DNA from 3 places in the Kitasatospora sp. NPDC050543 genome. Region 3 is predicted to be linked to each of the others. Evidence: predicted binding sites of a transcription regulator. Region 3 holds the regulator's gene; each other region holds the start of a gene.

Region 1 (3,273 bases), on a different contig from region 3:
GTTCACCTGTGCTAAGCGGGACGAATCGCAGAGGAGCCTGTAGTCTCTGAGGAACGCGCGCATCTACGCGCGTATATGCAGGATGACTGATACACCCGCAACATCTGCCTGAAGCAGAGTTGGCGCGACCGCTCGGCGGCCGCGGCCCGCGACCCGCAGCGGCCCCGGTATCACCCCGGTCGACGCGCGAGAGGACGACTCTCGGCGCCGTCGGGGCCACCCATGCCCCTTCCGCGCTACCAGGCAGCAGGAAGGACCGACCGTGACGGCCCGCCGAACGGTCGAAAACGCCCCCGCACGAGTCGGGTACGGAGCGCTGCTGCGCACCCCCGGCGCCTGGACGTTCCTGGTCCCCGCGTTCGCCGCGCGGCTGCCCTACGCGATGCTGAGCCTGGGCATCGTGCTGCTCGTCCTGGACACCCACGGCTCATACGGCACGGCCGGCACCGTCGCCGCGGTCTCCGCCGTCGCCCAGGCCTTCGTCGGCCCGCAGACCGGCCGGCTCGCCGACCGCTTCGGGCAGGCCGCCGTGCTGCTGCCCAGCGTCGCCGTGCACGCCGTCTCGGTCGCCGCGCTGATCGCGCTGGCCCTCGGGCACGCCCCGGCCTGGACCCTGTTCCTCGCCGCCGCCCCGGCCGGCGCCAGCGTGCCGCAGATCGGCGCGATGGTCAGGTCCCGGTGGGTCACGAAGCTGGCCGAGTCCTCGCCCAGCACGCTGAACACCGCGTTCGCCTTCGAGTCCGTCACGGACGAGTTCACCTTCGTGATCGGCCCGGTCCTGGCCACCGCCATCGCCACCGGGATCTCCCCGTCCGCCGGGCTGATCGCCGAGGCCGCACTGACCGTCGCCGGCGGCCTGGCCTTCGCCGCGCAGCGCCGTACGGCCCCCGCCCGGCACCCGCACGTACCCGGCGCCAAGCGCGTCTCCGCTCTCTCCGCGCCCGGTGTGCGGCTGCTGGCCGGTGCGTTCCTCGGCGTCGGCAGCGTCTTCGGCGCGATGCAGGTCTCGGTGACCGCGTTCGCCGAGGCCGCCGGGCAGCCCGGCCTGAGCGGCACCGTCTACGGCGTCTTCGCCGGCGGCTCGATGCTGGCCGGGGCGCTCTACGGCATGATCGCCTGGCGGCGCTCGGCCCAGCAGCGGATGCTGGCCAGCTACGCGCTGCTGGTCCTGGGCTGCTGCACGCTGTGGGCGATGCCCAACCTGACCGCCCTGGCGGTCGCCGGGCTGGTCTGCGGGCTGGCCATCGCCCCCACCCTGATCACCGGCTACACGCTGGTGGAGACCCTCGTCCCGGCCGGCGCCAAGACCGAGGCCTTCACCTGGCTGACCGGCGCGATCGGCCTCGGCCTCGCGGCGGGCTCCACGGCGGCCGGGCAGCTGATCGACGGCTTCGGCCCGTGGGCCGGCTTCCTGGTGCCGATGGGCGGCGCCGGGCTGGGCCTGATCGCCCTGGTCTCGCTGCGCCGGCTGCTGGTCGCGCCGAGCGCGCCGAGCCGGGCGGTGGCGCAGGGGAACGCCTCGATGCAGCTGGTCGGGGCGGCCAAGAGCTGACCCGCGGGGTCGGGGTCGGACCGGGTCACGTCGGGCCGGGTCACGTCGGGCCGGGTCACGTCGGGCCGGGGCGGGCTTCGGGTCCGACTCCGGGTCCCGACCGGCGTGCCGGCCGCCGTCCCCGGGTCGCTCCCGGCGGCCTGAGCGCGCCGGTCATCGGAGGGTTGAGGGCCGCCGGACGGCGCGTCGCCGGTGCTATCTCACACCAGCGGCGCTGGACTGATCCAGCGGAATGCCGCATCATTGACCGTCGTTAGCACTCATCAGGCGAGAGTGCCAGGGGGAAGTGCAGGAGGAAGACAAGTGCCCACGTACCAGTACCAGTGCACCGAGTGCGGCGACGGCCTGGAGGCGGTGCAGAAGTTCACCGACGACGCGCTGACCACGTGCCCCGCGTGCCAGGGAAAGCTCCGCAAGGTCTTCTCGGCCGTGGGCGTGGTCTTCAAGGGCTCGGGCTTCTACCGGACCGACAGCCGCTCGTCCTCCAGCAGCTCGGTCGGCGGTGGCTCCTCCACCGGTTCGAACGGCAGCGGCTCCACCGGCGGCTCGGCGGGCAGCGGGTCCTCCTCGGGCAGCAGCTCCACGTCCTCCGCGAGCCCGGCCCCGGCGGCCGCCAAGACGGCGGGCAGCACCTCGGCAAGCTGATCGGCGAGCCGATCCGGCCCCGCCGGTCGGATCATCCGATCAGCAAGGGTGGCGATCGCGCAGCCGCGGTCGCAGCAGACAGGCTTCGAAGGCCCGGTACCACCGCATTTCGCGGTGGTACCGGGCCTTCTGCATTCCGGTCGCCGATCGCGCGCCATGCCGATCACGCGGCCTGTCGCGGCATTCCGTTCACTCTTGTGGGTGCACGAAGTTATCCACAGCCCCTGGTTGTCCACAGGAATGCAAAAGGGGATTCCGCTGCCGTCGTGACGGGCGCAAGCTTGGCGCACGACATCGGCCTGGGGCGTCTCCCACCCCGGGGGCGGTGATCGGCACTCGCGTACCTGCCCTCCGACCCAGGCGGTGTTCCTCCGACATGACGATCTTCACCCCACCCCCGCCCTCGCCCCAGCCGCCGCCCTCACCCCCGCCCGAGCCGTTCGCAGCCGACCCCGACGTCACGTCTCGGCATGGGGCCTCCCACCCCGCCGGCCCCGCACGCGGGGCGCCGCGCCACCGGGCGGGCGCCCGGCACGCCGTACCCACCGGCGCCCCCGCCGTGCCGCCACGACGGGTGGTGCCGGTGTTTGCGCCGATCCGGCGCGGCGGCAGCGGACGGCACCGGATCCAGCAGGCCGTACGCCACCGGCCCGGCGCACTGGTCTTCGGCCTGCTCGCGGTGGCGGCCGCCCTGACCTCATGCCCCCTGGATCGCTGGCCGCTGCACCCCTGGCCACCACCGCCCGCCGCCACGTCGGCCGCCCAGGAGACTCATGGGCCCGCCCCGCGCTGTACCCCGGCCGCCGGTCGCACCGACGCGGACCCGGCCGCCGAGGCCCACGCCCAGGGTCCATGAGCAGCCGACCGTCAACCAAGCATCCGAGGAGTCACCCGGAACGTGATGCCGGCTTCGTCGTTCACGCGACATGAAGGGCTTCAAGGAATTCCTGCTGCGCGGAAATGTCACGAGCTCGCCGTCGCGGTCGTGATCGGCGCAGCGTTCACCAATGTCATCAACGCCTTTGTGAAAGGCGTCATCAATCCGATCGTCGGACTGTTCGGGGCCAAGGATCTCG
Region 2 (3,273 bases), on a different contig from region 3:
CAGCACCTTCTGGGCGTGGACGAGGGAGGCGCCGCCACCGGCGATGATGCCCTCCTCGACGGCCGCGCGGGTCGCCGAGATGGCGTCCTCCAGGCGGTGCTTGCGCTCCTTGAGCTCCACCTCGGTGGCGGCGCCGACCTTGATGACGCAGACGCCGCCGGCCAGCTTGGCCAGGCGCTCCTGCAGCTTCTCGCGGTCCCAGTCCGAGTCGGTGTTGGCGATCTCAGCCTTGATCTGGGCGACGCGGCCGGCCACGGCCTCGTGGTCACCGGCACCGTCGACGACCGTGGTGTCGTCCTTGGTGATGGTCACGCGGCGGGCGCTGCCCAGCACGTCCAGACCGGCCTGGTCGAGCTTGAGGCCGACCTCCTCGGAGATGACGGTGGCACCGGTCAGGGTGGCCAGGTCGCCCAGGATGGCCTTGCGGCGGTCACCGAAGCCCGGGGCCTTGACGGCCACCGCGTTGAAGGTGCCACGGATCTTGTTCACGACCAGGGTGGAGAGCGCCTCGCCGTCCACGTCCTCGGCGATGATCAGCAGCGGCTTGGAGGCACCGCCCTGCAGGATCTTCTCCAGCAGCGGGAGCAGCTCCTGGATGGAGGAGATCTTGCCCTGGTTGATCAGGATGTACGGGTCCTCCAGGACCGCCTCCTGACGCTCCGCGTCGGTGACGAAGTACGGCGAGAGGTAGCCCTTGTCGAACTGCATGCCCTCGGTGAAGTCGAGCTCCACGCCGAAGGTGTTGGACTCCTCGACGGTGATGACACCGTCCTTGCCGACCTTGTCGATCGCCTCGGCGATGAGCTCGCCGACCTGCGGGTCCTGCGCGGAGAGGGACGCGACGGCGGCGACGTCGTCCTTGCCCTCGATCTCGCGGGCGCTGGCGAGCAGGTGCTCGGAGACGGCGGCGACGGCCTTGTCGATGCCCTTCTTCAGGGCTGCCGGGCCGGCACCGGCGGCGACGTTGCGCAGACCCTCGTTGACCAGGGCCTGGGCCAGCACGGTGGCGGTGGTGGTGCCGTCACCCGCGACGTCGTTGGTCTTGGTGGCGACCTCCTTGACGAGCTGCGCGCCGAGGTTCTCGTACGGGTCGTCGAGCTCGACCTCACGGGCGATGGTGACACCGTCGTTGGTGATGGTCGGGGCGCCGAACTTCTTGTCGATGACGACGTTGCGACCCTTGGGGCCGATCGTCACCTTGACCGTGTCGGCCAGCTTGTTGACACCGCGCTCCAGCGAGCGGCGGGCGTCCTCGTCGAACTGCAGGATCTTCGCCATGGTTCCCATTCCTCCGGGGAGTTACTGCGTACGTGAGCCAACAACCACGCCCCGGGCCCCTGTCAGTGTCGACACGGATCCGGGGCGGGCTGGTACGTCTTACTTCTCGATGACCGCGAGGACGTCACGGGCCGAGAGGACGAGGTATTCCTCGCCCTTGTACTTCACCTCGGTGCCGCCGTACTTCGAGTACAGGACGATGTCGCCGACGGCGAGGTCGAGCGGAAGACGCTGGCCGTCCTCGAAGCGACCCGGGCCGACGGCCAGGACGACGCCCTCCTGGGGCTTCTCCTTGGCGGTGTCCGGGATAACCAGGCCGGAGGCCGTGGTGGTCTCGGCGTCGAGCGGCTGGACCACGATGCGGTCCTCGAGCGGCTTGATGGCAACCTTGCTGCTGGTGGTCACGTCCGAGCTCCCCTTCGGAGATTACGGGGTTGTCTAACAGGTAGGGGCGATCTGCGGGCCTGCCGTCGCGGGGGTCAGACACGCTTCATCGCGTTAGCACTCTCCCGGTGGGGAGTGCCAGGAACGACCATAGGCCGGTGTTAGCACTCAGTCAACCAGAGTGCCAACGGCGTGGCCGGGGGATCTGAGTAGCCGTACTCATGTACGAGCCCAGCGCCCGCCCGCAGACTGCTCGTATGACTGCCGCCACCGCGACCACCGGGCGCCCCGCACGGATCGGCCCCACGCTGCGCCGGGACATCCTGCTGACGCTCGGCCTGCTGCCGGCCCAGGCGCTCTGCGCGGGCGGGCTGGCCTTCCTGACGGTCATGGGCCTGTTCGGCTTCGCGGAGGCCGACCAGGGCGTGCCGGCGATGCTCACGCTGGTGATCGGCCCGGTGCTCACGCTCGCGGTGCCGGTCGTGGTCGCCGCGCTGTTCGCCAGGGCCGGGTACCGGGTCGTGCCGGCCGCGAGCATCATGCTGCCGTTCGTGCTGGGCATGGCGCTCAAGTACCTCTGAGCCCGCGCCGGAGCGGGGAGAATGGGCGGGTGGAGACCGAGAACCTGCAGGACCTGCTGAGCCCCGAAGGGCAGACCCTCCTCGCCGAACTGCGCGAGTTCGCCCCCGGCGAGGAGCTGGCACTGGCCACCCGGCTGCGCCGCGAGCACAGCGCCGAGCTGGTCTCCGCCGCGTTCGCGCAGGCCCGGCTGCGGCAGCGGGCCCGGGCCAAGTTCGGCGACGACGCCGACCTGATGTACTTCACGCCCAACGGCGTCGAGCAGTCCACCCGCCGCAGCGTCGCCGACTGGCGGGCGCAGCGGTTCGCCGCGCTCGGCGTACGGCGGGTGGCCGACCTCTGCTGCGGGATCGGCGGGGACGCGATCGCCCTGGCCAGGGTCGGGATCGCGGTCCTCGCCGTCGACCGCGACCCGCTGGCCTGCGCCGCCGCCGAGGCCAACGCGGCCGCCCTGGGCCTGACCGAGCTGATCGAGGTGCGCTGCGCGGACGTCACCGAGGTCGACGTGGCGGGCTGCGACGCCGTCTTCACCGACCCGGCCCGGCGTACCTCGCGCGGGCGGGTCTTCGACCCCCAGGCGTACTCACCGCCGCTCTCCTGGGCGATCGAGGCCGGCCGGCGCACCCCGATCGGCGCGCTGAAGATCGCCCCGGGCATCCCGCACGAGCTGGTGCCGCCGGACGCGGAGGCGGAGTGGGTCTCCGACCACGGCGACGTCAAGGAGGCGGTGCTCTGGTTCGGGACGAAGGCCGGACACCGGCACCGCGCGACACTGCTGCCGCACGACCGCACCCTGACCGGTGGTCACCTGCCCGACCCGCCGGCCGGGCCGATCGGGCGCTACCTCTACGAGCCGGACGGCGCGGTGATCCGGGCGCACCTGGTCGCCGAGGTCGCCGAGCAGGTCGGCGGCACGCTGATCGACCCGATGATCGCGTACATCACCGCCGACCGGCTCGTCCAGACGCCGTACGCGCACGCCTACGAGATCACCGATGTGCTGCCGTTCAACGTCAAGAAGCTCAAGGCGCT
Region 3 (3,273 bases):
AGCTCGCGGTAGCGCGAGAGCAGCCGGGTGAGCAGGAAGCTGATCGCGTAGACCACCATCGAGACCAGGGGGATGATCAGCATCGCGATCGCCGCGTTGGAGTCGTTGCTGCTGCGGTTGCCGCCCATCATCCCGCCGTACAGCGCGATCCGGGTCATCGCGCCGGCGAGTACGCCGAGGAACCCGGCCACCGTCATCACCGCGACGTCGCGGTGGGCGACGTGCGAGAGCTCGTGGGCGAGGACGCCCTCCAGCTCCTCCGGCTCCAGCCGGCGCAGCAGCCCGGTGGTGACGCAGACCACGGCCTTCTCCGGCTTGCGGCCGGTGGCGAAGGCGTTGGGCATGTCGTTGTTCGCCACCGCGACCCGGGGCTTGGGCATGTCGGCCAACGCGCAGATCCGGTCGATGGTGCCGTGCAGCTGCGGGTACTGCTCGGGGGTCACCTCGTGGGCGCCCATCGCCCGCTCGGTGATCTTGTCGCTGAACCAGAACTGCGCGATGAACAGCCCGCCGGAGATCAGCACGATCAGCGGCCAGGCGCCGCGCAGCAGGGCGATCAGCAGCCCGGTGAAGCCCACGTAGAGCAGGCCGATCACGAACATGGTCACGACCATCCGGCTGGTCAGTCCGCGGTCGGGTGCGAAGCGGGTGTGCTGGCCTGAGGTGGACATCGCTGCTCCTCCGAATCGCCGTTCGCTTTCGATGCTGCCACCCGGACGGGCTGCGGGCATCACCCCGCACGCGCCGGGCCCCGTGGGTGTCGGGTGGGCGCCATGCGTGCAGGATCACCACGGCGGGCCGTTCCTGCGGTCGGACCCGGGCCTTACACTGGCAGGTACGGTTCTGGCACTCGACCGTCAAGAGTGCCAAGGTCCGGGCCATAAGAGTCATATCGGACAACGTGCGAAGACGGAGGTGCGTGCCATGTCTGACGACCGCAAGTCCGACGCTCGCCAGATCGACACCCGGCACCTCGACGTCCGTCCGCTCGACGACCGCAAGCTCGCGGTGCTGCGCGCCATCGTGCAGGACTACGTGGGCACCGAGGAGCCGGTCGGTTCCAAGGCGCTGGTCGAGCGGCACAGTCTGGGTGTCTCCCCGGCCACCGTGCGCAACGACATGGCGGCGCTGGAGGAGGACGGCTACATCCACCAGCCGCACACCAGCGCGGGGCGCATCCCCACCGACAAGGGCTACCGGCTGTTCGTCGACCGGCTGGCCGAGGTGAAGCCGATGAGCGCGCCCGAGCGGCGCGCGATCCGGCACTTCCTCGACGGCGCGGTGGACCTGGACGACGTGGTCGCGCGTACCGTACGGCTGCTCGCGCAGCTCACCCGGCAGGTCGCCGTCGTCCAGTATCCCTCGCTCTCCCGTTCGACCGTCCGGCACATCGAGCTGGTGGCGCTCGCCCCGGCGAAGGTGATGCTGGTGCTGATCACCAACACCGGCCGGGTCGAGCAGCGGATGGTCGACTGCCCGGGTGCGGTCGGCGAGACGGTCCTCGCGGACCTGCGCGCCAAGGTCAACGTCCGGGCCGGCGGCCAGCGCCTGCCGGATGTCCCCGACCTGCTGGAGGACCTGCCCGCGGCGTTCGAGCCGGCCGACCGGCCGACCGTCACCACCGTGCTGGTGACCCTCTTCGAGGCCCTCGCCGAGCAGAACGAGGAGCGGATCATGCTGGCCGGCACGGCCAACCTGACCCGCTTCGGCCACGACTTCCCGTTCACCATCCAGCCGGTGCTGGAGGCGCTGGAGGAGCAGGTCATCCTGCTCCGCCTCCTGGGTGAGACCGCCGACGCCGGGATGACGGTCCGGATCGGCCGGGAGAACGCGTACGAAGGGCTCAATTCCACCTCGGTCGTCTCGGTCGGCTACGGTTCGGGCGACGAGAGTGTGGCGAAGCTGGGTGTGATCGGTCCTACCCGGATGGACTACCCGGGCACAATGGGGGCGGTGCGGGCGGTGGCACGGTACGTGGGCCAGATCCTGGCCGAGTCATAGCAGCAGCACCATCGGGACTCCGATGGTGACAACCAGTCGCAGCACTTCTAGAGGCGGAACAAGCGGAGCATTTGGTGGCCACGGACTACTACGCGGTACTCGGCGTCCGACGGGATGCGGGGCAGGACGAGATCAAGAAGGCGTTCCGGCGCCTCGCACGCGAACTGCACCCGGACGTCAACCCGGACCCGAAGACGCAGGAGCGGTTCAAGGAGATCAACGCCGCCTACGAGGTGCTCTCCGACCCCTCCAAGCGGCAGGTCTACGACCTCGGAGGTGACCCGCTCTCCCCGAACGGCGGTGGCGGCGGCGCCGGCGGCTTCGGCGCGGGCGCGGCCGGCTTCGGCTTCTCCGACATCATGGACGCCTTCTTCGGCGCGGCCTCCGGCCAGCGCGGGCCGCGCTCGCGCACCCGCCGCGGCCAGGACGCCATGATCCGTCTGGAGATCACCCTGGAGGAGGCCGCCTTCGGCACCACCAAGGAACTCCAGGTCGACACCGCCGTCACCTGCACCACCTGCTCGGGTGAGGGCGCCGCTCCCGGCACCTCCGCGCAGACCTGTGACATGTGCCGCGGCAAGGGCGAGGTCTCCCAGGTCACCAGGTCCTTCCTGGGCCAGGTCATGACCTCCCGCCCCTGCCCGCAGTGCCAGGGCTTCGGCACCGTCGTGCCGACCCCGTGCCCCGAGTGCGCCGGCGACGGCCGGGTCCGCGCCCGCCGCACCCTCACGGTCAAGATCCCGGCCGGTGTGGACAACGGCACCCGGATCCAGCTGGCCGGCGAGGGCGAGGTCGGCCCCGGCGGCGGCCCGGCCGGCGACCTGTACGTCGAGATCGCCGAGACGGCGCACCCGACGTTCCAGCGCCGCGGGGACGACCTGCACTGCACCGTCACCATCCCGATGACCGCGGCCTCGCTCGGCACCCAGGTGCCGCTGCAGACGCTGGACGGGCTGGAGGAGGTCGACATCCGGCCCGGCACCCAGTCCGGCCAGTCCATCCCGCTGCACGGCCGGGGCATCACCCACCTGCGCGGCGGCGGCCGAGGCGACTTGATAGTGCACGTCGAGGTGCAGACGCCGACCAAGCTCGACCCGGAGCAGGAGGACCTGCTGCGCCGCCTCGCGGTGCTGCGCGGCGAGGAGCGGCCCTCGGGCCAGTTCGCGCCGGGCCAGCAGGGGCTGTTCTCCCGGCTGAAGGACGCCTTCAACGGCCGCTGATACCGGCGGCCGGGTGCTGGGGTCGCTGATGCCGGCGGCCGCCGAGCGGCCG

The links. The regulator HrcA, encoded in region 3, represses chaperone genes, less so after heat shock. The targets are predictions, from matches to a motif close to TTNGCACTCNGNNNNNCNGAGTGCNAA.
Region 1: ACIBH3_RS02180 (FmdB family zinc ribbon protein) is a predicted target of HrcA. The motif match lies at 1,806-1,832, and genes of this name have one in related genera.
Region 2: groES (co-chaperone GroES) is a predicted target of HrcA. The motif match lies at 1,824-1,850, and genes of this name have one in related genera.

Annotation. Positions count from the first base shown of each region.
Region 1 is NZ_JBITGZ010000001.1:520,483-523,755, forward strand. It holds gene ACIBH3_RS02175 (MFS transporter) at 263-1,552, shown strand; gene ACIBH3_RS02180 (FmdB family zinc ribbon protein) at 1,856-2,197, shown strand; gene ACIBH3_RS02185 (hypothetical protein) at 2,781-3,053, shown strand; gene ACIBH3_RS02190 (MscL family protein) at 3,099-3,273, shown strand, end outside.
Region 2 is NZ_JBITGZ010000008.1:196,288-199,560, forward strand. It holds gene groL (chaperonin GroEL) at 1-1,278, opposite strand, end outside; gene groES (co-chaperone GroES) at 1,378-1,683, opposite strand; gene ACIBH3_RS12990 (hypothetical protein) at 1,920-2,243, shown strand; gene ACIBH3_RS12995 (methyltransferase domain-containing protein) at 2,273-3,273, shown strand, end outside.
Region 3 is NZ_JBITGZ010000002.1:173,213-176,485, forward strand. It holds gene htpX (zinc metalloprotease HtpX) at 1-671, opposite strand, end outside; gene hrcA (heat-inducible transcriptional repressor HrcA) at 925-2,001, shown strand; gene dnaJ (molecular chaperone DnaJ) at 2,076-3,221, shown strand.